DNA from 3 places in the Candidatus Brocadia sinica JPN1 genome. Region 1 is predicted to be linked to each of the others. Evidence: riboswitches for the same ligand, from Rfam matches in the RefSeq annotation. Region 1 holds a riboswitch; each other region holds the start of a gene.
What was found. A riboswitch is a leader RNA that binds a small molecule or an ion and turns the genes downstream of it on or off. The one in region 1 is predicted to bind cyclic di-GMP.

Region 1 (11,147 bases):
CGCTCAGGTTACAGGACAGCTCAAAACACTGAAAGTGAAGGCGGGCGACAGTGTCAAAAAGGGACAGTTGCTTGCCGAAATTGACCCGATAATCTTCCAGGCAAAGGTACTGGAGGCATCTGCTACCCTTGAGAATCTGAAGGCGCAGTTGAAAGTCAAGGAGGCGCAGTTCCTTTTCGCCAGGCAACAACATGCCAGAAACAGTGACCTCATCAAGGAGGATGCCGTTGCCGCAAAGGATTTCGAGACAACAGAGGCATCCCTGAAGACATCACAGGCCGAGATCGAGGCAATCAACGCTCAGATAAAGCAGTCAGAGGCCACTCTTAAGTTGGCGGAGGCAAACCTTGGTTATACGAAGATTACCGCTCCGATGTCAGGCGTGGTTGTCTCCGTTATTGCCCGGGAGGGACAGACGCTGAACGCAAACCAACAGACACCGGTTATTCTCCGAATTGCAGACTTGAATACCATGACGGTATGGGCACAGGTCTCTGAAGCAGATGTCTCAAGGTTGAAGCCAGGACAGGAGGTTTATTTTACCACCCTCGGACAACCTGACCGCAGGTGGGTGGGAACGCTCAGGCAGATACTCCCGACTCCTGAGGTTATTAACAATGTTATTCTATACAATGCTGTTTTTGATGTCCCTAATCCTGATGGAGATTTGAAGGTCCAGATGACGATGCAGGTCTTCTTTGTTCTTGAAAAGGCGCAGAATACGCTGATTATCCCTGCACAGGCCCTTCAATTACCTAAAAAGAAAGCACAAAACATGGTATGGGTGTTAAAACCGGACGGAACAGTGGAAAGCAGGGATGTTACCGTAGGGGTTATGAATGCAGTGTCCGTGGAGATACTCTCAGGTCTTCAGGAAGGGGAGACCGTTATTACGGGCACGGTACAACTTCAAAGGGATGGTAAAAAAGGCGGCGGTCTTGGCGGGAAGAAGGGAGGGAAGCTCTGATGCCTCTTATTGAGATGAAGGACATTAAGAAGGTCTTCCGTTCCGGCGAGACTGATGTGCAGATTTTGAAAGGTATATCCATATCCATAGACAGCGGCGAGTTCGTGGCGATCATGGGGCTGTCCGGCTCAGGCAAAAGCACCCTCATGAACCTTATAGGCTGCCTTGACCGTCCCACATCCGGGACTTACCTCCTTGGAGGTGAAGATGTCTCCAGCCTTTCGCCTGACAGGCTCGCCGAACTCAGGAGATACACCTTCGGGTTCATCTTTCAGCGGTACAACCTGATTTCCGTTCTTACTGCCATGGAAAATGTGGAAGTGCCGGCGATTTATGCCGGAATAAAAAGGCAGGAGCGCCATGAAAGGGCTGGGGAGTTGCTTGCGTCTCTCAGATTGGGCGAGAGGTTTAATTACAGGCCTTCCCAACTCTCCGGCGGACAGCAACAACGCGTCAGCGTGGCGCGGGCACTCATGAACGGAGGGACGGTCATCCTGGCTGACGAGCCTACAGGCGCTCTGGACAGCAAAAGCGGTGCAGAGGTGATGGAGATATTGCACAGCCTGCACCGAAAAGGGCATACCATCATCATGGTTACCCACGACCCGGCATTAGCCAGCCATGCCAACCGCACCATACGCATAGCTGACGGCGAGATAGCCGGAGACGAAACGGTGAGAAAACCGGAATTATTAGTCGCGGTCCCCTCTGAAGTGAAGCATAACAGACATACCGCCGGAGCAGCCGACATAACCGAGTCCGTGAAAATGGCGCTCCACTCTCTGCGCATCAGCAAGTTCAGGACATTTCTCACCATGCTTGGCATAACCATCGGGGTTGCATCGGTAGTTGCGATGCTGGCTATCGGAAACGGGGCAAAACAGGAAGTCCTTTCAAGGATTCAGGCCATGGGAACGAACCTTCTGGTTGTAAAGCCTGGCGCACCCGGCGTGCGCGGCGCGGGAGGCATCATAACGACCCTTGTGCCTGAGGATGCCTGGGCCATAAAGGATCTTCAGGGTGTGGTGACGGCGGTTCCGGAAGTGGTCCAGCCGGTTACCGTCCGTTACGGTAGCAAAGACTATGTTACTTCCGTAGACGCAACCAGTGAAGACTTCCCGTCTGCACGGAACTGGACGACAAGTATCGGAGCATTCTTTCAAAGTGAAGATTTAATGCGATATGCACAGGTCGTGGTTTTAGGTCAGACCGTTGCCGATGCCCTTTTCCAGATCGGGGAGGATCCCACCGGCAAATATGTCCTCATGGGGAACGTCCCATTTCAGGTCATAGGTATAATGGCTGTGAAAGGGGCTGATCCACAGGGTAATGACATGGACGATATGGTCTGGGTACCTCTTACCACCGGAATCATCAGGCTTATCGGACAGAGATATCTTAAATCCATTTCTGTGCAGGTGACTGATGAGGCTGTGATGGATGATGTGCAAAAGGCAATCGAAAAACTCCTCATCCAGCGCCATAAGATAGAGGACTTTCAGATAAGGAGTATGGCTGCACTCCTGGAAATTGCGACACAGACACAGAACACCCTCACCTATCTTCTTGGAGCTATAGCAGCCATATCGCTTATTGTGGGAGGCATAGGGGTTATGAATATCATGCTCGTGTCCGTCACGGAACGGACAAGGGAGATCGGCATCCGCATGGCAGTGGGAGCAAGGGGACTCGATGTGCTATTACAGTTTATAACCGAGGCTGTGGTTGTATGTCTCATCAGTGGTGTTATAGGCATAATTGCCGGCATTGGAGGGGGGATTGCCGTATCAAAGGCGATGGGCTGGCTTGTCATATTCTCAGCAATTCCGATTGTTCTCGCTTTCGGCTGCACCTTTGCAACCGGCATAATCTTTGGCTATTTGCCGGCAAAAAAGGCAGCGGGACTTGATCCTGTAACGGCATTGGCTACGGAGTGAAAAGAGGAGAATAACCGCATGACTCTCAACGTTAACGTGAAATTTGTTCTACCCGTCGTAGCAACCGTCCTTTCGGGATGCGCAGTCGGCCCGAACTATGTCCGGCCCGATATAAAAGCTCCAACTTCATGGAAAGCCTCAGAAAAAGACAGAGCGACATTATGGCCGCAGGCTGAATGGTGGAAAAACTTTTCCGATTCCAAGCTGGAAAGGCTTGTGAATGCCGTGCTGAAAAACAATTATGATATCAAGTCGGCAATAAGCAGGATAGATCAGGCAAGGGCACTGGCAAAGATCGCAGGGTCAGGCTTATTCCCTTCAGTTAATGCCAAATCGGGAACCAACCGGGATCAGAGGTCAACGACTATAGCACGGGGTGGCAGGGTGAGAACCTCCAATTTATATACCATGCAGACGACCGCAAGCTATGAGCTTGATATTTGGGGAAAAAACCGTATGACCGCTAAGGCAGCCAAAGCAAGGATAGAGAGTAGCATTTATGACTGGCAGGGTATTCGCCTCGCTCTAACTGCCGAGGCGGCTACAACCTATTTTCAGTTCCTTGTCCTCAATGACCGCCTTGAGATTGCGCACAAAATAACAGAGGCTCAAAGGGGGATCATGGATATTATAGAAAAGAGATACCGCACCGGCATGGTGTCGGGGCTCGACCTTGCACAGGCAAAAGCGAACCTTGCATCCGTAGAGGCAACGATCTCCGCTATAGAGCAGCAGAAGAAGCAGATATTAAACGCGATTGCTGTCCTTGCAGGCGAAAATCCCGGAGACATAGAAATCAAAAACGGCTCTCTTATGCTCGCGGTAATTCCCGTGTCAATTCCGGAAGGGCTGCCTTCCGGACTCCTTGAGCGAAGACCGGATATTAATGAGGCAGAGGCAGAACTCATTGCTGCCAACGCCGATATGCGAGTTGCTAAGGCGGCTTTATTTCCATCCATAACCCTCACTGCACAAGGTGGCTATGCAAGCCAGAATCTTTCAAGCCTGATAAATCCGGCAAGCACACTCTATTCTCTCGGAGCAAATATAGCGGCAACAGTATTTCAGGGCTACCGTCTGAGCGGGGAATATGAAAGGATAAAGGCCCGGTATCAAGAACTCATATATAACTATCAGAAGGCCATGATTTCTGCATTCAGTGATGTGGAAAATGCCCTCATTGCCGTAAAGAAACTTGACGAACAGGAAATACTTTCTACCGAGGCGGTCGACCATGCGCAAAAGGCATACAACATCTCGGGAGTTCAATACAAACACGGGCTTGTGGATTATACAACGGTTTTGCAAACCGAAGCGGCGCTCCTGAACAACCGCAATACTCAAATACTTACAAGGCTCAACAGGCTTATCGCATTAACAGGTCTTTATAAGGCCCTCGGAGGCGGTTTTGAAGGGAAAATATAAGCATAATTAATAGGTTTTGCTGGTTATATTTCATTTGCATGAGAAAAAAGAATTGACAATAGTGTTTTATTAGTTATTATCTAATATCGATAACGTTATACGATAATAAAATAATGGAAAATTTTATGGATCCAGTTGTCCGAAACTTTTTTCTTGGGTTTATTAAAACTCACATCCTGCATCATGCATCTAAAGGGCCCATTTATGGCCTCTGGTTTATCGAAGAACTAAAGAAACATGGATATGATATTAGCCCAGGAACACTTTATCCGATCCTTCATTCAATGGAAAAGGACAAATTTCTTCGATCGTATCAGGAGGTTGTAAACGGAAAAGTACGGAAGTATTATAAAACGACAGCAAAAGGCAAAAAAACCTTGAACGAGGCAAAAGATAAGATTCAGGAATTAATAAATGAAATAATGGAGGTCTAAAAAATGTCAAATTTCTTCTGTAACGTGAAAGATTATCTCAAAAGGGTCTTTTTTATTCTTGATTTAGATAAAGGAAGGAGGTCATTAAGATGAAATATTATAAGAAACCGGTAACAATTGTATTTCTTTTTGTGGCGTCTCTTTTGGGAATTGGGCTATCTTATTGTTTTGCTCAAGCTGAATCAGAAGTGCATGGAGTGGCGATAGTGTCTATGGATGTCCCTTTAAGCGTTAGCATTGGAAAAAAGGTCAATATTGAAATAGTCGTTGGTAATGAACAGAAAACAAAGGTGGCTACAATATTGACAGTAACTTGCCATGAAACAGGGCAGCAAATAGGCAGAGAGGCTTTAAATCTGGATGGTTCATCCTCAAAAAAAATTGTATATACCTGGAATACCGGAGGACTCAAGGAAGGAACTTACCGAATACATGCAGAAGTGGAAAAGATTCCTGGCGAGACTGACGTTGATGATAATGTAAAACATTTAGAAGTTGCTTTGGTACGCTAGATAATTATCAGAGTATTAGCATTTGATAATTAATTGTTGAATTTAAATTGTTTAAATGGAATTTAACAGAACCTATTTTCAGGAATAAAAGGACTCTTTTTGATTGTTGTAAATGTTCCAAGAAAATTTATTTTCCCATGATTTTCATGTGATGGAGAAGAATTCCGATGAAACAGAGAAGAATAAGAAATTGGTTTCCTGGAAATTATGAAGAGATTGTAGTATTTCATGGTAAACACATTATTCTTATGTGTTCTCTATTCCTTTTTGTTCTTTTCACCAGTTCATTTTCTATTCTTCTCCTGGCGGAAGAATTTTCGGGGAAAAAACCAGATCTTACCTTTTCCAACTTCTTCTCTGAAGGTTGGAAATTTGGTCAATGGGAAGAGCCCGAACAGGAACCAGACCAGTCACCACGGTTCAGACTCCTCAAGATTCCAGCTACTGTCTTTGAGCGCGAAATACGTATGAATTACTCGTTTACCAATAACGGTGATAGCGGTAAACTTGACGAGCAAAAGTGGGAGTTTGAATTTGAGATGCCTGTCAGCCGAAGACTTTTAATAGAAGTTGAACCGGCAATTGTAGCGGTATCCCCGGAGAACGATGATGATCACAGTGGCTTGGGTGATACCTCATTCATAACCAGAGTAATGCTTATGGAGACACGCAATACTACACTATTATCTCTCCTGGATATAAAAATTCCTACAGGAAATGAAGATCTTGGATTAGGAAGTGGTATGACGACTATCCGCCCAGGTATCGGTATGTGGAGAGATCTCGGTGGACACTTTGCCCTCCACAGCTTTTTGAAGCTTGATATTCCAGCCGGGGGTAAATCCGATGAGGACCCGGATACTACAATTATCTATGGTTCTGCCTTGACCAAGACTGTTACACCAAAAGATACCCCATTCTTTGGGAATCTTACCTTTTTTGTTGAATTTAATGGGAGTTCAGATATGGGATCTGACGATGATACTACGGTAGTAAGCATTCTTCCTGGTGCCAGATGGAATCTCGGTCGCGACTTTTGGCTCATGCCGGGAGTAGAATTTCCTGTGATCGAAAGAGATGAATTCGATACCAGGATTTGGTTTAGTGTATTAAAGGATTTTTGATGAAAGATTTGAAGAAAGAAATGTTCAGACTTAAAAGGTATGGCAGATAAACACCAGGAGTTATAGCGTGAAGGGGAAGAGAGATCTATTAACACACTTGAAGGAACTAGCCGGCGTTTTTTTTAAACTCGGCATCATTGGATTCGGCGGGCCAGCTGCACATATCGCCATGATGGAGCATGAGGTCGTCAGTAAAAAGAAATGGATGTCCAGAGAACACTTTCTGGATCTCATAGGTGCAACCAACCTGATCCCTGGTCCTAATTCAACCGAGATGGCAATGCACTGTGGATACCACAGGGCAGGATTGCCGGGTATGATTGTTGCAGGCATGGGTTTCATCATCCCGGCGACACTAATAACAGGAGCTATCGCCTGGTTTTACCAGCGATATGGTACTATTCCTGATATCAAGCCATTCTGGTACGGCATAAGACCGGCTGTGCTTGCTATTATCATTAATGCGGTATACAGGTTTGGCAAGAAGGCCTTGAAAAACTGGCAGTTGGGTATAATCGGTGCAGCAGTGATGGTTGCCTCTCTTGCGGGTATGAGTGAGGTGCTCATCCTCCTTGCATTCGGACTCCTTGGAATGTTCTGGCTTTTCCTCGTTCAAAACAAGAGCGGTATGAAAGAATCTCTTTTTCCTTTGCTTCTCTTGTCAGGAAAACCAGGACATTTAAAGACGGCGATTACAGCAACAGCACTTACCACGGGACACGTTGCTGGCAACGTATCGCTTGTTAAACTCTTTTTGGTATTCCTGAAAATCGGATCTGTGCTTTTTGGCAGCGGTTATGTGTTAATTGCTTATCTTCACGATGAACTCATTGACCGGTTAGGGTGGCTTACCCAACAACAACTTGTCGATGCCATTGCTGTCGGGCAATTTACTCCCGGACCGGTTTCAAGTGCAGTTACCTTTGTCGGTTATCAGATTATCGGAATAAAAGGCGCCATACTTGCAACAGTTGGCATGTTTTTACCGTCTTTTTTCTTCGTAGCTATGTTGAATCCGTTCATTCCGAAGATGAGGACTTCAAAGTGGTTGTCATATTTTCTTGATTCAGTCAACATAGGGGCAGTAGCGATCATGGCGGTTGCGGTAATACAACTTGCCCGTGTCAGTCTTATTAACTGGCAGACCTGGTTAATTGCACTCGTGAGTGTTGCGGTTATATTCGTATTGAAAAGAGTGCATTCCTTATGGGTCGTGATTGGGAGTTCGATGGCAGGTTACCTATTGACCCTAATTTAAGAACAATAAACAAGATCAGAATCAATAAAAGGAGGGACATTTAACTAATTGAAGTTTGCTAAACATTAATTATTCGATAAGACCCTTTGGGATTTTTCACTCCGCAACCACTTTATCTAACAAATAAAAAATAAAGTAGTTGACACCGTTCTTTTTTGTGTCTATTTTACAGTTAAGGAATTTCCAATGGTGATGGCGTTTGGTCACATTTCCGAATTGACATATAGATGATGTTGTAATACAATTTGTCCATAATTGATAAAAACAAAGCGATAAAGGCAAACCCTGAGTGATCAGGGGACGCAAAGTAAAGGGTCTTTAGACTTACAGGGAAGTAGGGATAAAGAAGACAGCCTTAATTCAGAAAAAGACAGCCTTACTGCCGGAGATGTTTTTCAGTAAATATCTTTGCAGTAAGGCTTTTTTATTTTAAAGATGAAGAAAAAAACGATCTTTACTAATATTTTGATTTTAGATATTAATCCAATTTCTTCTCCGGAAGGAAATCTTGGGCAATTTTCAAAACTCATTGGGAATATCCTTCCTCACAAAGAAACTTCTATTCAAATCATTTCGCACTTTCCGCCGGGTCCCATAGACCCTTCACCCAGCCTCATTTTTCTTCGGTCCTCTCCCGTTGAATCCTTCATAGAGGTTCTCCTTCATGTAAGAAAACATTGGGAACAGAGTTTAGTCGTCGGTCTTTTCTGTGAGGGGGAAAATACTGCACGGGGTGTTTTCCAATGCCTCGAAAGTGGGCTGGATGACTTTATCTCTTATCCTTTCAAAGAAATAGATCTGGCTCCGCGTATATTGCGGCTTGTCCAGCGGAAGAATGAGACAAGTGCTTTTCCCAGGGCTGAAGTAGTAAAAAAAATGTCCCACCGGGAACACCTGATTGGGCAATCGAAACCCTTCCTTCGCGTGATTGAGAAAATTCCATCCCTTGCCTGGTCTGATGCAACAGTCATAATTTACGGGGAGACAGGAACCGGGAAAGAACTTATTGCCCGGGCAATCCACTACAATAGCCACAGACATGGAAAACCGTTTATTCCGGTTAATTGCGGTGCCCTGCCGGACCACCTTATTGAGAATGAGCTTTTCGGGCATGCAAAGGGCGCTTTTACCGATGCCTCTACCGCAGAGAAAGGGCTTGTAGCGGAAGCGGAAGGAGGCACTCTTTTCCTCGACGAGGTAGATGCCCTTAGCTATTCCGCACAGATTAAACTCCTTCGTTTCCTGCAGGACAAAGAGTATCGGCATCTTGGTTCTTCAAAGAGCAGGGTTGCAAATGTCCGGATCATTGCCGCAACCAACAGCGATCTCAGGTATCTTGTAGAAGCCAAACGCTTTCGGGAGGATCTTTATTATCGTCTGAATGTTCTTTCACTCACACTTCCCCCTCTCCGTGAACGGGTTAGCGATATTCCCCTCCTTGCTAACCACTTTTTTACCCGTTACGCAAGGCAGAATCGCCGGGGTTTACGGCATCTTTCGGAAGGTACAGTACAAAAGCTGATTCACTATCATTGGCCAGGGAATGTGCGTGAGCTGGAAGGGGTAATGCAGCGTGCCGCAGTTTTATGCACTTCTTCTATCCTCAAACCTGACGATATCGACCTTCTTCCGCATGACGAAAGAGAGTTATTGGAAGACTGTTCTTTACGAGAAGAGAAGAAGGGGGCTTTCAGTCCATTCATTACGGCATCTGATCTTCTGGTAACAGATCAGTCCTTACAAAAGGTCAAGATACAGGCCGTCAGTCAGTTCGAACGGTCATATCTAACAAATCTCCTTATTACCCACGAAGGGAACATTACACACGCCGCAAAAGCCGCAAGAAAGGACCGGCGGACTCTTCAAAGGCTTCTCCAAAAATACAACCTGGATGCACGTGCCTTCCGGACCAAATACGAGTAATTTTTGTAACTATTTAGCCAATTGAAGTTTCATCAGACTTAGGACGTGATGCTGAAATAAATTCAGCAAGACAGCGTCTTTCATTTTTCATTCTGAACTTGTTTCAGAATCTCCTCGCAATCACTTCAGTTGACCAAATATTTTTTTTATTAATGCGGCATCTGTGCCGCATTTTCATGCCGCATATTGATTTTGCCTGTATCTCTGCGATCTTCAAGGCGATAGAAAAATATTAATCAGGAACTATTATGCGGCTAGAAACCCACACCTATTTTCAACAAACTGGTAAAACACCTGAAAAATGAGGGTAGAGAGAAATAGCTTTTTTGGCATCTCTATTGCTTTTGTTACACCATAACTATAGTAAACCGTTAATGGATTGACATGTAATAGTCATTGCGAGCGACCGCGAAGCAATCCTGACACAAAGACTTAGTCGCGAGTCTTCGGCGTGAGCTTAGACGAACGCTCAGCCGAACGATCACATCGGGCTAGCGCCCTCGCAATGGACAACTCTCTTTAAGTGTTTGTTATAGAAATATAAGAAAGAAGTGTCCGTCATGGAGGAAAAAATCTTAAACTGTAGCAATCCAGAGGTTTTGAGAGCACTTCTTGCTTACCTCATCAAGCATCAGAACGCAAAAGATACCCTGGAAGGTATTCTCGGATGGTGGTTTCCTAAAGGTTATGTTGTGCAAAAAGACGAGGTTCAACATGCCATTGATTTTTTGATTTCAAAAAATTGGTTGACAAAACACGAGACTACTAATTTTCAAAAAATCTATGGGATTAACAAGAAACAGCTCAAAGAGATCAAATCGTTTCATGCTTCATTTAAGGGAAAAGCGGATGGAAATGACATGCGAGATTATCAGGAAGTATGTGATTCATCTTTGAGAAGATGATAACAACTGGGAAAGAATCATATGAAAAAGGAGAAAAAGATGAAAGATAAAGATCGTTTTTGCAGTTTGTGTTTCTTCTGGAAATGATAACGATAAAGAGATTTTTTATCGATCCCGGTAACTTATCGAGAGTGTTCTTGGTGGTCCGGGATAAACTTCTTTATGTGAGGAGGGGATAAAATGTTAAAGAAGTTTAGTTATAGTCTTGTTGTTGTGGGTGCATTGATGTTCGGTGTAGGTGTTGTGAATGTTGCATTTATGAATTCTGCTACGGCTGCTGAGGAAAAGAAATGCGACAAATGCGGACACCTGCCATCCAAGCCTGAAAAGGATTGCAAGTGTGAATGCCACGCAAAAAAATAAGGGCAAATTGATACCATAATATGGCATGCAATAAACAAGAGGGGGGTTGTCCAAAAAGTCCCAAAAACGATTTTACTATGTAACTAGAGAGCGAAGGGGTCTCTCGTTCTCTACATGGATATATAGTAAATGGTGACTTTTTGGCAATCCCCCCTGCCCATACTGCGGTAGAGTTTAAAGCGGGCAAGGTGAGGTAAATTTTGATTATGTAAATTTCTAAATATGTACAGGAACCCAATAAACCCCAAAGGCAAAATTTGCTACACAAGTACAGCATTATGTGTCCGGGGATGTTTTTC
Region 2 (11,147 bases), 550 kb from region 1:
AAAACTCAACGACTTTTCACTTTTACCCACCCCTTAATCCCCTCTTGGGAGGGACTTCTAAAATTCCCCTCTTGAGAGGGGTAGGGGTGTGTTTATTCATTGCTTAACTAAAAAGTTTGAAATTCCTATACGTGAACTTAAACACGGACAAACTTCGTTTGTCGATGCTACCCTAAAAAATCGCATGAATATTATGCAGGGTCCTATAGTAAGGATTATTTTCAGTTGGCGGATGCTGGTTACCTTCTTCCTGGGAGTAAGCTCCGGCATCCCTCTTTTAGTTACGGGTTCCACGCTTCAGGCATGGATGACCGATGAAAAGGTCAATCTTGCGGTGATTGGGATGTTTTCCTTGGTAGGGCTTCCTTACACGGTCAAGTTTCTTTGGGCACCTGTCATGGACCGATACGTCCCACCATTCTTTGGCCGGAGGCGCGGGTGGATGCTGATTTCCCAGATGCTTCTTATGCTGGCCATCGGCGCCTTTTCTCTCGTAAGGCCTGCCGAATCTCCCTGGATTGTGGCCTTTCTCGCAGTGCTTGTGTCCTTTTTTAGCGCGAGCCAGGACATTGTCGTTGATGCCTATCGGCGTGAGCTTTTACAGGATGAGGAATTGGGCTTAGGCTCCTCTCTGGCTGTTAATGGTTATCGCATTGGTATGCTCATTTCCGGGGCGTTTGCCCTGTTTTTGGCCGATCATATCCCCTGGAATTACGTTTATCTGCTGCTGGCCGTCTCACTTCTTATTGGTATTATTACTACATGCTTGGCACCAAAAAAAGAAGGGCGGATGATTCCCCCGAAATCTCTCCGCGAAGCGGTTATAGAACCCTTTCTTGATTATTTTAAGAGGGTAGGGGCCTTTGAAATTTTGGCCTTTATCCTTCTTTATAAAATCGGTGACGTTATGGCTAGCAGCATGACAACACCTTTCATTTTAAAGATGGGATTCACCAAGACAGAATTGGCTGCAGTTGTAAAGATTTTTGGGATATTTGCCACGATTGCAGGTAGCCTTGCCGGGGGAATTCTCTTATTAAAATTAGGGCTTTGCAAGGGTCTTTGGATATTTGGAATTCTTCAGGCTGTATCGACCCTCTCTTTTTCAGCGCTTGTTTCTGTGGGTGCGTATTACTCCGTACTGGCGGCTATGGTTACCTTTGAGAATTTAACCAGTGGTATGGGAACCTCTGCATTTATAGCATTTATGGCAAGCCTCTGCAATAAGAGGTTTACCGCCACGCAATATGCGCTTTTGAGCAGTCTCATGGGCATCCCAAGGGTGATTGTTGCTTCACCTACCGGGTTTTTGGTTGAAAGATTAGGATGGGTTCGTTTTTTTGTCTTCTGCACGTTAGCCGCTATTCCGGGACTCGTTTTCCTCTTTCGTTTTAAGGCATGGCAAGGGGAATCACATCGTGTTAATGAAACAACCGCCGTTCGTGAAGGTGAAGAACTTTTTACTGAGCCTTAATTTTCAAAATAGTTGCGTGTTACGAGTTACGGGTTGCGAGTTTTTATTTAACCTGCAACACGGGACACGTAGGTCGATTGTATAAGAATTTTCATTTTATTTATGCAGGTCTTGGGGATATGTGTTAATCGATTATGTATTTACTTAAATAATCGGCGGGAGACCTCCCCTTCATCCCTTGTGAAGGAGGAACAAGGAAGACGTTTATCTTTACCTCCCCTTATCTCCTTGCGAAGGGGGGAAAGAGGAGTAGTTATAAATTGAAGGAGTTTTTACTTTTGATTGCAGCGATGCCACGTTGCTTTAAATTCGGAGGGTTGTAGCATGAAAAAATATATTTTCGGTACTATCCTTTTCAGTCTGTTTATTACTTCTCATTCCATGGCACAAGGAAAACAAGTTTCTATTACCATTTATCAGAATAATCTTGGCCTCGTTCGTGATGTCCGGGAAATGGAATTACAAGCGGGAAATCAGGAGATTCGTTTTACGGATGTTGCATCTTTGATTGATCCTACTTCCGTTCATTTCAAATCACTTACTGCGCCGGATCAGGTGACTATCCTTGAACAAAACTATGAATATGATTTGGTGAGCGCAGAAAAGATATTGCAAAAATATATCGATCAAGCCGTCCAGCTCTTCACCAAAGAGGGTAAAATTTTTGACGGAAAACTGCTGAGTGCAGGCGGAAATGTGATCCTGGAGAAAAAAGAGGGTGGAATTCAATCAATCGCAGTAGCAAATATTCAAAATATGGACTTTCCCAAACTACCTGCGGGCTTAATCACCAGACCGACACTGGTCTGGTATCTTTCGAGTGAAAAAGCCGGCAAACACAATATGGAAACAAGCTACTTAACGGATGGGATCGGCTGGCATGCAGAATACGTCGCGTTGGTGAATAAAGACGAGACAACACTGGATTTGTCCGCCTGGGTTTCCGTTAATAATCAATCAGGTACTGATTATGAGAATGCAAAGCTCAAACTGGTAGCGGGTGACGTCCACCGGATAACACCTCCGCCACCGCGCTATCTCGGTTACGAGGAAAGGGCGATGGTGAAAGCCGCCCCGTCTCCTCAATTTGAAGAAAAGGCTTTCTTTGAATATCACCTTTATACGCTTCAGCGTGCCGCAACTATCAAGAATAATCAAATCAAGCAACTTTCGCTTTTTCCAACGGCAACAACGCCCGTAAAAAAGATTTACGAATATGACGGATCCAAAAACGAAAAGAAAGTCAATGTAAAATTGGAATTTATAAATTCAGAGAAAAATGGATTGGGACTTCCTATTCCTGCCGGGAAAGTGCGGGTTTATAAGTCAGATGAAGATCAATCCCAGATTTTTCTTGGAGAAGACCAGGTTGACCACACTCCCAAAGATGAAAAAATCCGGTTGTATGTGGGAGACGCCTTTGACGTGGTTGGTGAACGAAAGCAGATGAGTTATAAACAGTTAAGTGACCGGGCACGGGAAGAAACCTGGCAAATCAAGCTGCGCAATCACAAAAAAGAAGATGTCGAAATCCTGGTAACAGAACATCTCTGGGGTGATTGGGAAGTTCGCGAATCTTCGCATACATATAATAAAAAAGATGCCAACACCCTTGAATTTTTAATTCCACTGAAAAAAGATTCGGAAGTAACCGTAAAATATACGGTGTTATATCGCTGGTAATTAAATTGTATGGAAATTTTCATATATTTAGGATAACTGGCAATGTGCTTAAATAACTGGTGGAAGCCCTCCCCCTTCATCCCCTCCTTGCGAAGGAGGGGAAAGAGGGGTGGTTCTAACCTGAAATGATTGAGATTTTTAAAAGCACGAATCATAGGCTTGAGAAAGTTAATGCGCCAACCGAAGGATGCTGGGTCAACGTAGTAAACCCCAGCGAGCGGGAGGTTGCACAGATCGAGGGATGGGGCATTCCTCCTGATTTTGTAACCCATTCCCTGGACATTGATGAGCGTGCCCGGACGGAAAGGAATAACGGCATCATCTTTATTGTGCTCCGCCTCCCCTATGTGCAGGGTAAAAAATCGCCTGTTCCCTATATTACCGTGCCGCTTGGGATTATCCTGGCGGATACTTTCATCGTAACAATTTGCAAAGAGGAGACGAGCGTCATTCATGAATTTGCCGCTGGTCAGGTGCATGGCCTGTCTACCGTTAAAAAGAATCGGTTTGTCCTGCAGCTGCTCCTCCGTACTGCCGATCGATACCTGGCTTATCTTCGGGACATTGATAACTTTGTTGATGCGCTTGAAGAGAAGCTACATCGCTCATTGCAAAATAAGGAGGTTCGGGAGTTGTTGAAATATCAGAAGAGCCTGGTTTATTTCACCACTGCCCTGAAGTCCAATGAGCTGATGCTGGAGCGCTTGCAAAAAAGTCAATTGTTTCAGGTTCATCCTGAAGACGAAGACCTGCTTGACGATGTGCTTATCGAGATACGCCAGGCAATCGAAGTAACCGCTATTTCGGAAAACATCCTGAGCCAGATGATGGATGCATTCGCATCTATTATCTCTAATAATTTGAACGTGGTCATGAAGTTTCTAACCTCGATGACGATTGTAATCAGCCTGCCCACTTTGATCGCAAGTTTTTACGGCATGAATGTCCGCCTTCCCGGACAGGACCACCCCTATGTGTTCTCGCTGACGTTGCTCGTTTCCCTCATGACATCGTTAATCGTCGTGATCATTTTCTGGAAGAAGGAATGGCTGTGAGAAGAAAGTTTTCATTTTATATTTTCATCATGTTTGGTATATTCTCAAAATGAATCAGCATCACAGCACAGAGTACCCAATTTTTATAAGGAAGTGATAAAGTGATTGAAATAAAACCGATAACCGGAACGGTCGATGCAATCGTTACAGTTCCGGGCTCGAAGAGTTATACAAATCGTGCACTCATTACTGCGGCATTGGCCGATGGAGAATCCACAATCACGAATGCCCTTTTTAGTGACGATACCAAATATATGGCGTCCAGCTTGAATGTCCTGGGAATACCCATCGAAGAACAGCAAGATGTCAATAAGTTCATCGTACACGGAAAAGGTGGAACTATTCCCGCAAGACAGACGAATTTGTTTGTGGGGAATGCAGGGACTGCCATGAGATTTTTAACGGCTATGCTAACTCTGGGCAACGGGGTCTATGAGATAGATGGTGTTACGCGTATGCGGCAAAGGCCCATACAGGATTTACTTGATGGCCTAAGACAGCTTGGGGCGGATGTTATATCGAAACATAACGACGGTTGTCCACCTGTAATAATCCGGGGGAAAGGATTAAATGGTGGATTGGCCGTTGTAAAGGGAGATTTGAGCAGTCAGTATTTTAGCGCCCTGTTGATGACTGCCCCTTGCGCAAAAAAGGATGTGATCATAGAAGTGAAGGGAAATCTGGTTTCAAAACGTTATGTGGACATGACTGTGGCGTTGATGCGTGAGTTTGGGGTAAATGTTGAGAACAATGATTATAAAACGTTCTTCGTAAAATCCGGACAGCATTACAAGGCTACACACTATGAAGTTGAGGGAGACGCATCGGCCGCTTCTTATTTTTTTGCTGCTGCTGCCATTACTGGTGGAAAGGTAAGGGTCGTTGGCATTGGGAGTGATTCCTTGCAAGGGGACATCCATTTTGTTGATGTCCTGAAGAGTATGGGTTGTAAGGTCGTCATAGGCAGCAATTGGGTTGAAGTGCTGGGGAATTCATTGCATGGTGTAGATGTGGATATGGGTGACATGCCGGATGTGGTGCAGACTTTGGCAGCTGTGGCGGTATTTGCCCACGGTAAGACGCGGGTAAGGAATGTAAAAACTATGCGGATAAAGGAAACCGACCGTATTGCGGCGGTGGTAAATGAATTACGGAGAATGGGGATTTCAGCGGTGGAATATGAGGACGGCTTTGAGATTGAGCCGTCTCCGCCACGACCAGCTCAGATAGAAACGTACGATGACCATCGTATGGCCATGAGTTTTGCATTGATTGGGTTGCGCTCAACAGGAATATCGATAAAAAACCCTGAGTGCGTATCCAAAACATTTCCTGATTATTTTCAGAGATTAGAGGCCTTGAGGGGTGGGTTGTAAACTGGGCTTGCTATTAGCCTCAATCCTAATCTCTTTAATAATTCCTGTAGCTAAACCATCCGCCAGGCGGGTGAGAATAGCAAAAGCTATACTGTAGTATCTACAAAAGAAGTCTCCTTAGTGGACGTCCTCCGGTTTCAAAAGTCCGAATCTTACTTGTATAGAAATTTTCCATTTTATCCATGAATTTTTTAGGACGGTAGTGTCATAAAAATCCCCCCTTTGTTAAGGGGAATTAACTGGGTTTTCGCTTTGCTCAACCTGCTAACATAACTACACAGCCTTTTTAATATCTTATGACCGAGTAGTGATAATATATATACATAGCGACATAAGTTTACAACTGTCTGTCATTCCTGGCTTGATCCAGAATCCAGTATTTTTCTGGATTCCCGCTTCCGCGGGAATAACATATTCGTATCTGATTAATGACGCTGGGTATAGCTGTTCTTTCCGGGCGTAATGGTTCTAATAATTGTTGCAGACTCGCTTGCAAGCCACCCAGGAGAATATTTTCATATCGTACTGACAAATCCACCCTTCGGGAAAAAGAGCAGTACAACCATCGTCGGGGCCGATGGAAAAACCGTATAAAGAAAAAGAGACGATCGAAAGGGAAGACTTTTGGGCTACTACCTCAAACAAACAACTGAGCTCTGTCCAGCATGTAAAGACCATCCTTGCGCAACACGGACGCCCTGACATCGTTGTGCCTGATAATGTCTTGTTTGAAGGCGGCGATAGTTGATATTAAGTAATCTGTCGGACTTCCCGGACGTCAGTTTTCTTGCTTATAAAAATTTTCTATGATTGTCCGGCAGAAAAATACTTCGGTACCTTAATCAAAATCTGCATAAATTTCTCCGAAATTTATCCCTGCAATACTCGTTTTCTCATACTGTTTTTTTAGTGATAATCTTGCTTCCTGAAGTTCCGGACTGGCGCTCCCGTTCCGTATTGCATCTGATGCCTCTATGAATCCGGCGAGATGATATCCCTGGTAAGCACCTCCGGCAGGTCGTGGAATAAGCCTGTGAAATAATTGTTTACGCATCTGCGTGCACATGCTTTTATTTCTAAGGAAAACAGATAGGAAAGTATTGCGACAAATAACGAATGTCCCAAAACGGAGGTCCTGGGTATTCTGTGGAGACGAGACCATTTTATCCAAAAAGTGTGTCATGGCACACAAGTGTGACGTCGCAAAAGTGTGCCATGACGCACTTTTTGCGGGTTTTCCATGAACCTGTTGTTCGGAATGTCTGTGCTATTTTTATCTATAACTAGTTTAAAATAAATGACTAATGAAATAATTAATCAACAATATTTGTTTTTTCTGTGAAATGGCTTCTCTTTCGCCCTTGGTGTATATCAGAAAACATTTGATAAAGGTAAACCCTGAGTGATCAGGGGGCGCAAAGTAATAGGGTCTTTACAAGCCGTTTAAACTTTTTGAACCGCTTAAACGGCTTATGGGAAAAGACAGCCTTACTGCCGAAGATGTTGGGAAATATCTTTGCAGTAAGGTTTTTTTGTTTTAGGAGTTTCCCTGAAAATAATGCATATTTTCCTCGTTAATTGGTTATGCTGATCTACGTTAAGCAAGGTTGATAATAGGAGGAACGTTATGGCTAATACGATAACCTGGTCGTGGAATGAAATTCGGCAAGAATTTTTTTCACTCAGCAAAGATTTTGTGTACATGAACAACTCAACGTTTGGTGTGCCTCTTAATTCGGTGAGAGAACGAATGAATGAAGTTCAACGTCTTTACTCCGAGGGTTGCAATCTGGACCTATACGTGGACGAAATCGTAAAAAAGATTCAACAAGTGTATAACATGATGGGGTGAAACGGTCAATTCGTATTCTTATCTGGGCAAACACGGTCTTTCTTATCACGTAGGTAACGTCAATTCTGTGGCCGAAGGAATGTCGCTTGTTGCAAACGGATTATCGTTTAATAAAGACGATATCGTATTAATAACCGATCACGAGCACGAGGGCGGTAACTTAATGTGGTACTTGCAGCGGGACCGATATAAGGACTTGAATATTTCTGTGATAGAGGTGTCGCTAATTGTGTGTATAGTTGGAGTTAACAGAAGTCTTTTGGCCTGCTTTCGCTGGCTAGGTGGAAAATATAATAAGAAGGATTTTTAAAAGGATAATGGCTTAAATAGTGCTATTTGTAAGGCTTTTCAAGCCTTGCATGACACTTAAAGAAAGGAGGGTAACAATTTGTTGCAAGCCGATTTAAAACAACAGCGCAACAGGATAGTCAACGCATCGCGCACTGGATGGGCTACAATGAACAAAGAGATCGAGGCGGCAAGTAAGAACGATCTCGTCGACGTAATATGGGACGTCTATTATGACGAGCTTGGCCACGACATAATCATCCAAGCCAAAGTGAAGGTGAGGTCTGAAGGCGATGTATTGCTCCAAGTATGGCTGAATGATCAGCTTCCCAAACCTTGGATTCCGGAGTTCAGACCGTGGGTATCGAGTGTGAGCGAGTTCACTCCAATGCAACAGGTAAAGGAGGTATTGGTCGGGCTGATTGACTCCAAGTGGCGGAGTGAGGATGTAGGTGAGACGTATACAGCTGCGATCTGGGGCTACATACTGCATAGTGGTGTCATAGAATCATTTGCATTCAATAAGGAGTTCAAGTATCCGGGATAAGAATGCCTAATCCTTGTAAGGATTACCACTATCAAAAAAAATTTCCCAGAAAGGAAAAAAACAAACACCAATCATTACTTTGTTAAAATTTCTTTTCTCATGTATTCATTAAACAGGAGGTAGTAATTATGATGCAGAAAGTTTCGTATTTCTTCTTTAGTTGTATATTAATACTTTGTGTTTCTGCGATAAACAATATTTACGGGCGTGAAGTACCTAATCCAAGTGAAGGAGGTGCTCCATTTCCGTTTAAAACAATACACAATATTAAAATCTTCAAATATGATGGCACTTTGCAATGCGGAATGGGTTCTGAGATACCTCTCTCAGATATGAAAAAAGAATTAGAAAAAGCCGGAGCTAAGGTAATTTCTTGTGAAAAGAAAATCGTGCCATTTTATATACCAACTGTCTGTGGTGCACCGACTGGCAAAGTAAACGTTTACGAAATATCTGTATTAGATTTTGAAAAAGTGAGAACATTGAATTTTGACTTATGGGTTTTCGATACTTCTAGTGTCGAAGTATTTAAATATGACGGTACTTTACAATGCGGAATGGGTTCGGAAATTACTTTGGAAATAATGGAAAAGGAATTAAAAGAAGTAGGCATAAAGGTCATATCCAAACGCAAGGATAATGATGGACTTATACATATAGCGTTATGTGGCGCATCGACGGGGAGAATTAATGTATTTGAAATACCATCTACAGACTTTTATAAAGCATTGAGGATGGGGTTTCAGTTTCTATTTTCTGGTTCTAATAGAATTCTGAAAAAAACGATTTCAGACGAGTTGGTTCTTTCGGAAGGAACAAAAGACAAGACGCTGAAAGCAGGAGGAGACTGGCCATTTCCTGTTGTAGAATTGATTTTAGGCAATGAAATCAAAGTAAGTGGAGGAGGGCCAGGGCCGTTTCCTTGGTAGTTGCTTGGTAGAAAAGCAAAAAGTGTTAACCTGCTAGATTGGTTTATGTAAAGACTGACAGGCTGTCCGAGAATTCAATCGAATCACAAATGCACTGCTAAAATTGTTGTCGTATTGATATTTTGTCATATATATAGTACTTTGTTAAAAATTTAAGCGACAAATTTTTTCTTCAGTCGTTTCGATTTAATTTTAAAATAGCCATCGGCAAGTTTTTCGTTCTTTAATAAGGCATTGGTAGAGATAAATTCGAGCATGGAATTGATAGCTTGTTTGATTTCGTTGAAAGTGGTAGGTTTCATTTCAAGGATTTTCGCGAGATAGGCATTTCGTTTGATCCAGTAGACAAGAGTCCATAGATTCCGGTACCTCTCAATCTTTTCATTACAAAGGAAAGGAATGGAAAAATGATATCTTATAAAAGGAATTTTAAGAAAGATATTTTCATAGTGCTATTGTTTTTGGTTGGCTTAATCTGTTCTTCGCAAGCTATAGCTGATAGTTTATCTAAGCTTATGACGCAAAACGAGTCAAATATTTATTACATTGCTAGCGATGTAGCAATTGGGAAAATAGAAGGAGGTGATGGGAATGTTTCTGTTCAAGAAAAAGATATAAAGCTAGCAGAAATTAAAGCGAAATTATTTACAGGAGAATTTCCTAATAATACTGCCGAATATTTTTATTTTAAACATAAGATAGCAGATGTCTACAGTATTCTTGGTATGATTGGAGTGTGTACTTATGAGTGTGAGGTTGGTATTTGTACTTATTGTCTCGATTCGATAGCTATATTTGGTGATAAAATGAGGATTAGTGCTTATACAGGTTTTGGAAAAGCAGTTTATAAAGTGTTAGTATTTTATCAATAGAGAAATAATCCTAACATTTGATAAATAGGGTGGTGGTGATGGCAAGCCTGTTGCCTGCGTAGCAGATAAGTTTGATGTATTACTTTGTTAAAAATGTACGATAACGCTTTTGGGGTAAAAAGGATGAAGAACTATCGCTCTTCAGAAACTGAACGGACTACTAGATTATCCGATCTTGATTATGCTCCACCATCATTTACGAATGAAGCTGGAGAGAAAATTGTTTTCGTAGACTTTACTGAAGCTGTTTACCGGCTTGAGTTTGACGCGCAAAGCCGTATAGCACGCGTGTTTTCAACTGTTGTATTCGAGTGCAATTCTCCAGGTTTTCCTGCATTCTCTCTCCGGCAGCCCGTAACGGCGATCACTCTCGATGGAGAGGCTGTAGAACTGCGTGAAGAGCAGACTCCAGGGTATCATGCCCGCTTTAAGAGCGTGTCGAAGTCAGTAACGGTGGGTACTCACATATTGTCTATTACAAGCGCCCTCACAGAATTGGGGACAAATTGGCATGAACCTGTTCGATGGTATTCCAATCCGAACCGAGGTCTGAGGGGTCAAATCTTTATAGTTGACAAATATGTCATAAATAAAGATTTGACACCTACCCTACCCACAATACGGCAGTGCATAGTGTGGGAAGAATAACAGTAGAAGACCTACCGATGAGTGGTAGGAGGGTATATTTGCACGTACCGAAGAGGAAATCGATGTGCCTTGAAGATGGGAGTATTCGGGTAGAGGAGCACGAGTGGATAAGGGGGAGATTTACGAAGCGTTTTGTGGAACAGGTGTATCGACTGACCTCAATAACGACAAATAAGGAAGCAGGATGGTTTCTTGGAATAGACGATGAGACGGTGTACCGGATAGATAAGGAGATGTTAGAGGAGTTATCACTGGAGAGAATTGAGAAAGTGAAGGCGCCGCGTCATATGAGTGTGGATGAGGTTGCATGGCAGAAGTGGCACAAGTATGTTACCAATGTTGTTGATGTGGAAAAGCGCAAGGTGATTTGGAATCACGATGGGCGGGGCAAGACAACGCTGGATAAATTTTATCGTAAGATAG
Region 3 (8,430 bases), 2.7 Mb from region 1:
GTGATTAACAATTTGTGAAGTTTCGTTTGTCTTCGGTAGGCCATTTTTGCCATCCCGTACTTGATCTTTGTCTGCCTTATTTAGGTAGGGTGGATGAAGCGAACAGAGTGGGTCAAATGAACCTTTTGATTTTTAAAATGGATAAGCACCCTTGAATGTTGCCCACTTTTTTCTCGTTTTAAACTGTTTTAACCATTAAAGTGGGGAAGAAACGTCTTGAAAGAGGGTAAAATCATTCATTAAAGTTACTGAGGCACGAAGAAAATATTTCGTGCCTCAGCGCTGCCTGGCAACTTTGGAATCCCTTCCACACCTTAAAAGAACATATTAAAAACCACTACCTATTACTCTTGACACAAAGGCGTCACTATCACCATTATACGTAGTATCATACACCCCTGTAGTGGATGGAAAGTTTGAAGAGGTAGTATATCCGGTCACATAGACATCCCCGTAGGATCTTATGGCTAAGGAACTGCCACGATCATCACCAGAACCACCTAAATAGGTGGAGTCGATGAGGCTTGTCAAATCACCGTAGAGCCCGGAGACAAAGACATCAGTTTTACCATTATAAAAACGGTCATATGCATTTGAGGTGGTGGGAAAGTCTGTTGACGAAGTATACCCGGTTACATAGACAACCCAGCTTGAGTCTATTGCTAAAGAATAGCCAGAGTCAGAACCAGACCCTCCCAAATAGGTAGAAGCAAGGAGACTCGTCAAACCACTGTTGAGCCGGGAGACAAAGACATCAGTATTACTATTATACGAAGTATCATAAGCGCCCACAGTGGTGGGAAAGTTCGTTGAGTAAGTATACCCGGTCACATAGACATCTCCGCTAAATGGTTCTATGGCTAAAGACCTGCCATAGTCAATATCAGACCCTCCCAAAAAGGTGGAGGCAAGGAGGCTCGTCAAACCACTGTTGAGCCGGGAGATAAAGACATCAGTTTTACCACTATTATACGAAGTATCATAAGCGCCCACAGTCGTGGGAAAGTTCATTGAGTAAGTATACCCGGTCACGTAGACATTCCCGCCTGAGCCTATGGCTAAAGAATTGCCAGAATCAGTACCGGACCCTCCCAAATAGGTGGAGGCAAGAAGGCTCGTCAAACCACTGTTGAGCCGGGAGATAAAGACATCTTTACCACCATTATGTGAAGTATCATAAGCAAACCCAGTAGTGGGAAAGTTTGAAGAGGTAGTATCTCCGGTCACATAGAGATTCCCGCCTGAGTCTATGGCTAAAGAATTGCCATATTCAGTACCAGCGCCCCCCAAATAGCTAGAAGCAAGAAGGCTCGTCAAACCACTGTTGAGCCGGGAGATAAAGACATCTCTGCCACCATTATGCGAAGTATCATAAACAATGCCCCCAGCGATAGGAAAGTCTGATGAGTTAGTATCCCCAGTTACATAGAGATTCCCGCCAGAGTCTATGGCTAAAGACCTGCCATAGTCAGCAGCAGACCCTCCCAAATAGGTGGAGGCAAGGAGGCTCGTCAAACCACTGTTGAGCCGGGAGACAAAGATATCAGTATTACTATTATACGAACGATCATACACACCTGAAGTGGTGGGAAAGCCTGGTGACGAAGTATACCCGGTTACATAGACATTTCCGCCAGAGTCTATGGCTAAAGAATTGCCATAGTCAGAACCAGACCCTCCCAAAAAGGTAGAGGCAAGAAGGCTCGTCAAACCACTGTTGAGCCGGGAGATAAAGACATCTTTACCACCATTATGTGAAGTATCATAAGCAAACCCAGTAGTGGGAAAGTTTGAAGAGGTAGTATCTCCGGTCACATAGACATTCCCGCCTGAGTCTATAGCTAAAGAATAGCCAGAGTCAGTACTATTTCCTCCGATAAAGGTGGAGGCGAGGAAGAGACTAAAATCGCTATTGAATCGGGAGACAAAGACATCTTCACCACCACCAAGCAAAGTATCATAAGCGCCTACAGTGGTGGGAAAGTCTGACGATCTAGTATACCCGGTTACATAGACATTCCCGCCAGAGTCTATGGCTAAAGAATTGCCATAGTCAGAACCGGACCCTCCCAAATAGGTAGAGGCAAGGAGGCTCGTCAAACCGCTGTTGAGCCGGGAGATAAAGACATCTACTGCACCTCTAAAAGTGCCCCTGGTGGTGGGAAAGTTTGAAGACCAAGTATCCCCGGTTACATAGACATTCCCGCCAGAGTCTATGGCTAAAGAATTGCCATAGTCATAATTAGTCCCTCCCAAATAGGTGGAGGCAAGGAGGTTCGTTAAACCGCTGTTGAGTCGGGAGACAAAGACATCTCTATTACCACCAAGCAAAATATCATAAGCGCCCACAGTGGTGGGAAAGTCTGGTGACCAAGTATCCCCGGTTACATAGACATTTCCGCCAGAGTCTATGGCTAAAGAATTGCCATAGTCAGAATTAGTCCCTCCCAAATAGGTGGAGGCGAGAAGGCTCGTCAAACCGCTGTTGAGCCGGGAGATAAAGGCATCTCTAGGACCACTAAGCAAAGTATCATAAGCGCCCACAGTGGTGGGAAAGTTTGAATAGGTAGTATAGGGAGTATACCCCGCCACATAGACATTCCCGCCAGAGTCTATGGCTAAAGAATTGCCATAGTCATAACCAGACCCTCCCAAATAGGTGGAGGCAAGGAGGCTTGTCAAACTGCTGTTGAACCGGGAGATAAAGACATCTGTATTACTATTATACGAAGTATCATAAGCGCCCGCAGTGGTGGGAAAGTTTGATGAGTACGTATACCCAGTCACATAGACATTTCCGCCAGAGTCTATGGCTAAAGACCTGCCATAGTCAGCAGCAGACCCTCCCAAATAGGTGGAGGCGAGAAGGCTCGTTAAACCACTGCTGAACCGGGAGATAAAGACATCTGTATAACCATACAAAGTATCATAAGCGCCCACAGTAGTGGGAAAGTTTGAAGAACTAGTTTCTCCGCTTACATAGACATTCCCGCTCGAGTCTACAGCTAAAATCTTACCAATATCATCGCTAGGAAGCCCTCCCAAAAATGTAGATGCAAGGAGTGGGTCTATGATAAGCCCCTTTGATCTGTCGTAATCTCCCAGTCTGAAGCTGTACTCGTCCCCGTTTACTTCATACTCTCCCTCTATCGCCTTCGCCATGTCGTCACCTTCTCGTGACGACAGGAATGGAGAAAAATTGCCTTTGCCCGGACGAGATGAAGCGTCTTCCAGTTGATAGACCACAGGTCGGGTGAATTTCACCGGACCCAACGCCGTATCTGCCTCAAGCCGGCCTTCCTCATCTACCCGCAAGGACTGTGCCCCGTGGAGCTTTATCCTTATTACACCAGGATCAGCCCCAGGGCTGAGATAGAATAACTTCTCCACATTATTCCCGTATGCCCTCAACTTAACCTCTATCCCTGGATATACCTCCCCAAGATTTACAATCTCGTATGTGGCAAGGTTTTTCTTCCATTTCGATGGGTCATTTCCCCGGAAATCACTCACCCTTGTCCTTGACCTCATCACCCCCCTCACCTTGCCTGCCATTCCCCCGACAATCACTTCTTTCAGCGCCACTCCTCCCGATTGTTCGTTGACGGTATCCTCATGTATGACTGATTCTCCTTCTTGCTGCCCATCTGACGTTGGTTCCTGAGCGCCTTCCTCCACTAATTCCCCTTTGTTTCCATAACCTGGAGCGCTTCCATCTCTCATGGGCAGAACATAGACAATCTCGCCCTCTTTCGTGACAAACACCGTCCCTCCAAAGGTATTGGCATAATATGCCACCCCTTCATCCGTTTGCCCCTTGTTGGCGATAAATGGCATCTGAAGTTTCATGGTTTTCTGCCTTACTTCCTCCTGTGATGGTTTGTTTACAACCTCATCTTCTGCCAAAAGAATATTTCCGAACAACACTGTTAATAAAAGCATGGCAGATAGTGCAAAAATTTTGCTTCTCCTTTTCATTTTACTGCTCCTTTTTAAAAAAGTGGTGTAATTTATGAAAGGAATGAACCCATACTTCCCCCCCTTGTGAGAGCATGTTTCGCAGGAATGACAATTTTTTGATTTTTGAACAAAAAAAGCCTTACTGCAAAGATATTTTTTTAAACATCTTCGGCAGTAAGGCTATCTTTTTTATTGCAAGCAAGTCTTTGCAAACTACATCCTTGTGAGTTTCAAGACCCTGTTACTTTGCGTCCCCTGATCACTCAGGGTTTACCTTTATCGTAATGTTTTTTCGTTTCGTATTGCTGCGATTTTTGGATGTGGACGTGTATAACTGTTATTGTAAACAAAATAAAATATATATTGTCAAGAAAAATTTATTTTCTTTCCGAGAATTTCCTATAAATCAGATAATGTCTTTAGTCGAATTTTTTTTCAGCCACCATTGCTATTACCCATAATTCGCAAACAAATAAAAAAGGATATAATGAGCGGAGAAAGAAGTGTCTGAAATAGGGCAAAAAAAGCGAAGCTGCTTCGCATCCGTTGAAAACACGGTGATTAACAGGGTGTATACTTTCTAATCGTGCATTTGTGAAGTTTCGTTTGTCTTCTGTTGATCACTTTTGACATCTTTTGGTGGACCTTTGTCTTCCTCCTTTGTTTTTTGCAAGATAATTCCAATCTTTTTTCTCTCGCCTTCTTCAATCTCAACCGTCTGACTCATACTCTTAAAATCAGTTTTTGTTACTGTGATATCATACGTATCTGCATCTAAATCTTTAAATTCGAAAAATCCATGTGCATCAGAAAATGTTACCTTGAAAGATTTTTTCCTTGCCTTTGTTCCTTTGAGCTGTAATTTCGCAGATTCAACAGGCCCTTCCTTCAGAAAGGACACGACATTTCCGTAAATGTTACCTTTTGGCGGCAACGTGTTGAATGTTATTTCATTCCCGTACGTAGCGCCGGCGCTATTTTGTGCAACAAGACGGTAATAGTATGCCGTTCCTGCCTGCAAACCGCTTATCCGGTTGCTTACGGGTACCTCATGCAAGCCATTTTCTATACTTTGTATTGATGAAGTGCCGCTGTAATGTTCGCTGCTCGTGCCGTATTGAAACCAGGCCGTTGCCGGCAATCCCATTGCATTAACAGTCCCGCTTAAGGTAGCCAGGTCAGTTGTTATACTTGTTGCATGTCCCGTTATCACCTTCGGTGTGGCATCGACTTCGGCATACGTTATTGTTATCGTAGCCGTTCCGGTATTACCAACACTATCTGTAGCCTTTATGGTTATTACATTCTCTCCCTTTACTAAGCCAATATTTGGCACAGTCCAGCCAATGGTCTTTCTTTCTGTCCCGCTCGTATCCTTATCATGAATCCACACCACGCTGCTTATCTCATTGATATCGTCTGAAGCGCTGCCACTGATGCTTACCACGTTACTTTTGGTTGTATAGGTTTGATCGGACGTTGGGTCGGTAATAGTTATTATTGGAGGGGTTGTATCCACAACAATAGAAGCAGCGGCTGCGTCTGATATATTTCCGGAAGCATCCTTATACCAAACATACACCATATTTCTGCCATCACCGTTACTTATAGTATAGGTGACGTCTTCTTTATAAGTGGTAGCCGGTGTTGTAGACATCCAGCCAGTGGTATATTGAGAAGGGGGCGTGGCATTTGTAGAGAGATAATAACCCGTAACACCGGTATTATCAGTAGCGGAAAGGTTTGCGGTAACGGTGAAAGAGTTGGTGCAGTAAGCTCCGCTGTTAATGCTTATCGCACCAATGGGTGGGGTTATTTCAGTGGTGACAGATGTATTGATATCTGCCGTAGTAAATGACACCTCACTTCCATACGTAGTTCCGGCGTCGTTCTTTGCAACAAGTCTGTAGTAATAGGTCGTTCCCGGAAGCAGCATAATTATCCTGATACCTATTTCCGCGTCTATCGTCCCAATTACCGTTTGTGTTGCAAAGGTGCTTTTGGATGGTCCGTTGGCAATCCGGTACTGAAACCATGCGGTCGTTGACAATCCATTTGCATTTACCGTGCCATGCAATGATGCTGAATTATGTGTTACATTCGAAGCGGGACTGGTTGCTACAGTCGGGGCGGTAGCGACGGATTGCAGACCGTAGGCAGTAGTTTGTGGATCATAATCTCCGGGGGGCGTATTTTGGCAGTACATTCTGTCCCATGCTCCGGACTCTTGAACCTGGGCAACCGCAGGCGGATTTTGACTATCTTCCGGTTCCATATGAGTTTTTTCGCCTGCTTCTCCCTTTCCGTCTAAACGGTCACAGGCTTTAACATGGAAAGATTTTCCGGGTAAAAAGAATGATGACTTTTCCGTATGATGCGGTTGCGAACCGTATGCGGGCTGGCAAAAAATGAAAGCCACGGCAAACAAAACTCCCATGAAACAACGGGAAGGAGTCGTGAATTTCAGGTTTGTAGATGAAATAACACTCTGCTGTATTTTTCCCATAAAGGTTCTTCCTAAAAATGGTTGGCTGTCCATCTGCCATTCTTAACGTAGTATATCACTGACAAGGTACATGGTTTGAGCGCCAAATGCAACAGGGATTTTGCAAAAATCCGAAAAGGATATGATTTCATATGCAAAGGAGAAATGCCCCAATTGTTTATTGTCCCTTTTTCTTTTGTTTGGGATGTTCACCCGTTTGCATTGATCAAATGCCAGTTTTAAGACTTTCTTTTTTGATTCTTAGAGGTAGAATATGATATGTTCATTTTCATTTATCGAAAAGGTGTTTTTATAAATTTTAGGTTATGCGACTGACAGTCGTCAGAGACATTCCATATTTGAGGAGAACATATGTCAATCAAAGAAAACCTGGAACAGGTGAAAAAAAACATTGCAAACGCTGCCGCAAGAGTTGGCAAAAAGCCCGAAGAAATTATTCTGGTCATGGCCACAAAGACGGTGGATCCGGAGCGAATACGAGAAGCCATTAAGTCCGGTGGACGCATTATCGGGGAAAATAAGGTGCAGGAGGCGCTAAAAAAATACGAGGTCTTAAAAGACGAAGATGCAGAATGGCATTTTATCGGGCACCTGCAGACCAACAAGGTTAAGGACGTCCTGAAATTTGCAGACATGATCCATTCTGTGGACCGGTTGTCTCTCGCCGAAAAATTAGACCAGCGACTGCAGCAGGAAGGCCGTTCCCTGGATATTTTGGTTCAGGTCAACACCTCACATGAGGAGAGCAAATATGGCGTTGCACCGGAAGAGGCGATTTCCTTAATCAAACAGGCCTCCAGATACGATACATTAAAAATACACGGACTCATGACCATCGGCCTCTTTACCAAGGACGAGGTAAAAATCCGTAAATGTTTTAAGGTGTTAAAAGAAATCTATGGAGTGGTTGTCAAAGAAGGTATCGACCGGGTACACATGAAATATCTTTCTATGGGTATGTCGGGTGATTATCAGATCGCAATTGAAGAAGGCGCAAACATGGTGCGCATCGGCACAGCGATTTTTGGCGCCCGTAATACGCCGGATGCTTATTACTGGCCTTCAGAGAAGACTGATGCAGACCGGGCCAAGCAGTCTGACTTTTAACAAGTTCCATACCCATTCAGAAACAAAATCGACTTTTTTATACCAAAATTTTCACTTTCCATTTCCATAGTTTTTGGAAAAATCTGGAAATTGTGGTCCAGTAGCATCCCCCGGCTTTTGCAATTTGCGCTTAAAAAAGTCATTTTTCAGGCATACATTGCCAGGAAATCGTTAATTTTCAAGGGGGTGAATTTTCGAAACGGGCTGCTGTGCCGACCACAATCTGACTACAGTTGAGAAAAAGTGTGAAGTGCTAAATGCTTGAAATCATTGATTTTATTGGTGGAGCTGAGGGGATTCGAACCCCTGACCTTTTGAATGCCATTCTTTTTAGGGGGTATTCATTTTTTTGTCCGTTGGTCTCTAATAATTGATATTGTTGGAAAATATTAATTTTAAGGGGTAGCATTTTATATGGTGTTACCCCTTGTTTTTTCTTATTAGATATACAAAAAGTATACAATGAAGAAAACCTGTTTTTTAATTAAAAAACTCTAACAAAAGGATGAAAAATTACCAGAAAAAAAAGGAAGGAATTCATAGTTTTGTAGAAAAGATTCGGGGCTTATGATATAGCTGATATAATAGCAGGCTTAAAGGAAAACCACGTCATGTAATTTCACGCCAATATGAGAAAAAAGTCAGGTTCTTTGTCCTAGATGACTCTAAACACTGAGAAAAATATCACTAGATGTTGCCGGAATCTTTATCTAGACGATTGTCACGAAAGATAAGGAAGTGTCGAAGTGCAATAGATAAACACACACAATTAAGACGATTCCCGCCACGCCATGGTATACCTTGAAAAAGTGTTACGACTGTTAGGAACAATCTAACTAACTTTAAATCAACATGTT

Region 2: linked by a shared signal. The riboswitch ahead of BROSI_RS13215 (hypothetical protein) and the one ahead of BROSI_RS15830 (sigma-54 dependent transcriptional regulator) in region 1 are both predicted to bind cyclic di-GMP.
Region 3: linked by a shared signal. The riboswitch ahead of BROSI_RS03490 (SBBP repeat-containing protein) and the one ahead of BROSI_RS15830 (sigma-54 dependent transcriptional regulator) in region 1 are both predicted to bind cyclic di-GMP.

Annotation. Positions count from the first base shown of each region.
Region 1 is NZ_BAFN01000001.1:3,454,883-3,466,029, forward strand. It holds gene macA (macrolide transporter subunit MacA) at 1-967, shown strand, start outside; gene BROSI_RS15800 (MacB family efflux pump subunit) at 967-2,904, shown strand; gene BROSI_RS15805 (efflux transporter outer membrane subunit) at 2,923-4,329, shown strand; gene BROSI_RS15810 (PadR family transcriptional regulator) at 4,455-4,763, shown strand; gene BROSI_RS15815 (hypothetical protein) at 4,853-5,275, shown strand; gene BROSI_RS15820 (transporter) at 5,443-6,399, shown strand; gene chrA (chromate efflux transporter) at 6,467-7,657, shown strand; cyclic di-GMP riboswitch class I at 7,925-8,044, shown strand; gene BROSI_RS15830 (sigma-54 dependent transcriptional regulator) at 8,093-9,580, shown strand; gene BROSI_RS15835 (hypothetical protein) at 10,141-10,485, shown strand; gene BROSI_RS15840 (hypothetical protein) at 10,666-10,848, shown strand.
Region 2 is NZ_BAFN01000001.1:2,905,559-2,916,705, forward strand. It holds gene BROSI_RS13190 (AmpG family muropeptide MFS transporter) at 194-1,474, shown strand; gene BROSI_RS13195 (DUF4139 domain-containing protein) at 1,799-3,157, shown strand; gene BROSI_RS13200 (magnesium transporter CorA family protein) at 3,283-4,212, shown strand; gene aroA (3-phosphoshikimate 1-carboxyvinyltransferase) at 4,314-5,588, shown strand; gene BROSI_RS20215 (hypothetical protein) at 5,926-6,120, opposite strand; partial or broken gene BROSI_RS21435 (N-6 DNA methylase) at 6,060-6,327, shown strand; gene BROSI_RS20825 (hypothetical protein) at 6,427-6,642, opposite strand; partial or broken gene BROSI_RS21440 (HD domain-containing protein) at 6,570-6,761, opposite strand; cyclic di-GMP riboswitch class I at 6,969-7,087, shown strand; gene BROSI_RS13215 (hypothetical protein) at 7,216-7,440, shown strand; gene BROSI_RS13225 (hypothetical protein) at 7,898-8,275, shown strand; gene BROSI_RS13230 (hypothetical protein) at 8,404-9,204, shown strand; gene BROSI_RS19945 (hypothetical protein) at 9,357-9,506, opposite strand; gene BROSI_RS13235 (hypothetical protein) at 9,612-10,076, shown strand; gene BROSI_RS13240 (hypothetical protein) at 10,200-10,724, shown strand; gene BROSI_RS13245 (ISL3 family transposase) at 10,742-11,147, shown strand, end outside.
Region 3 is NZ_BAFN01000001.1:764,630-773,059, reverse strand. It holds gene BROSI_RS03490 (SBBP repeat-containing protein) at 328-3,978, opposite strand; cyclic di-GMP riboswitch class I at 4,128-4,245, opposite strand; gene BROSI_RS03485 (fibronectin type III domain-containing protein) at 4,541-6,466, opposite strand; gene BROSI_RS03480 (YggS family pyridoxal phosphate-dependent enzyme) at 6,818-7,573, shown strand.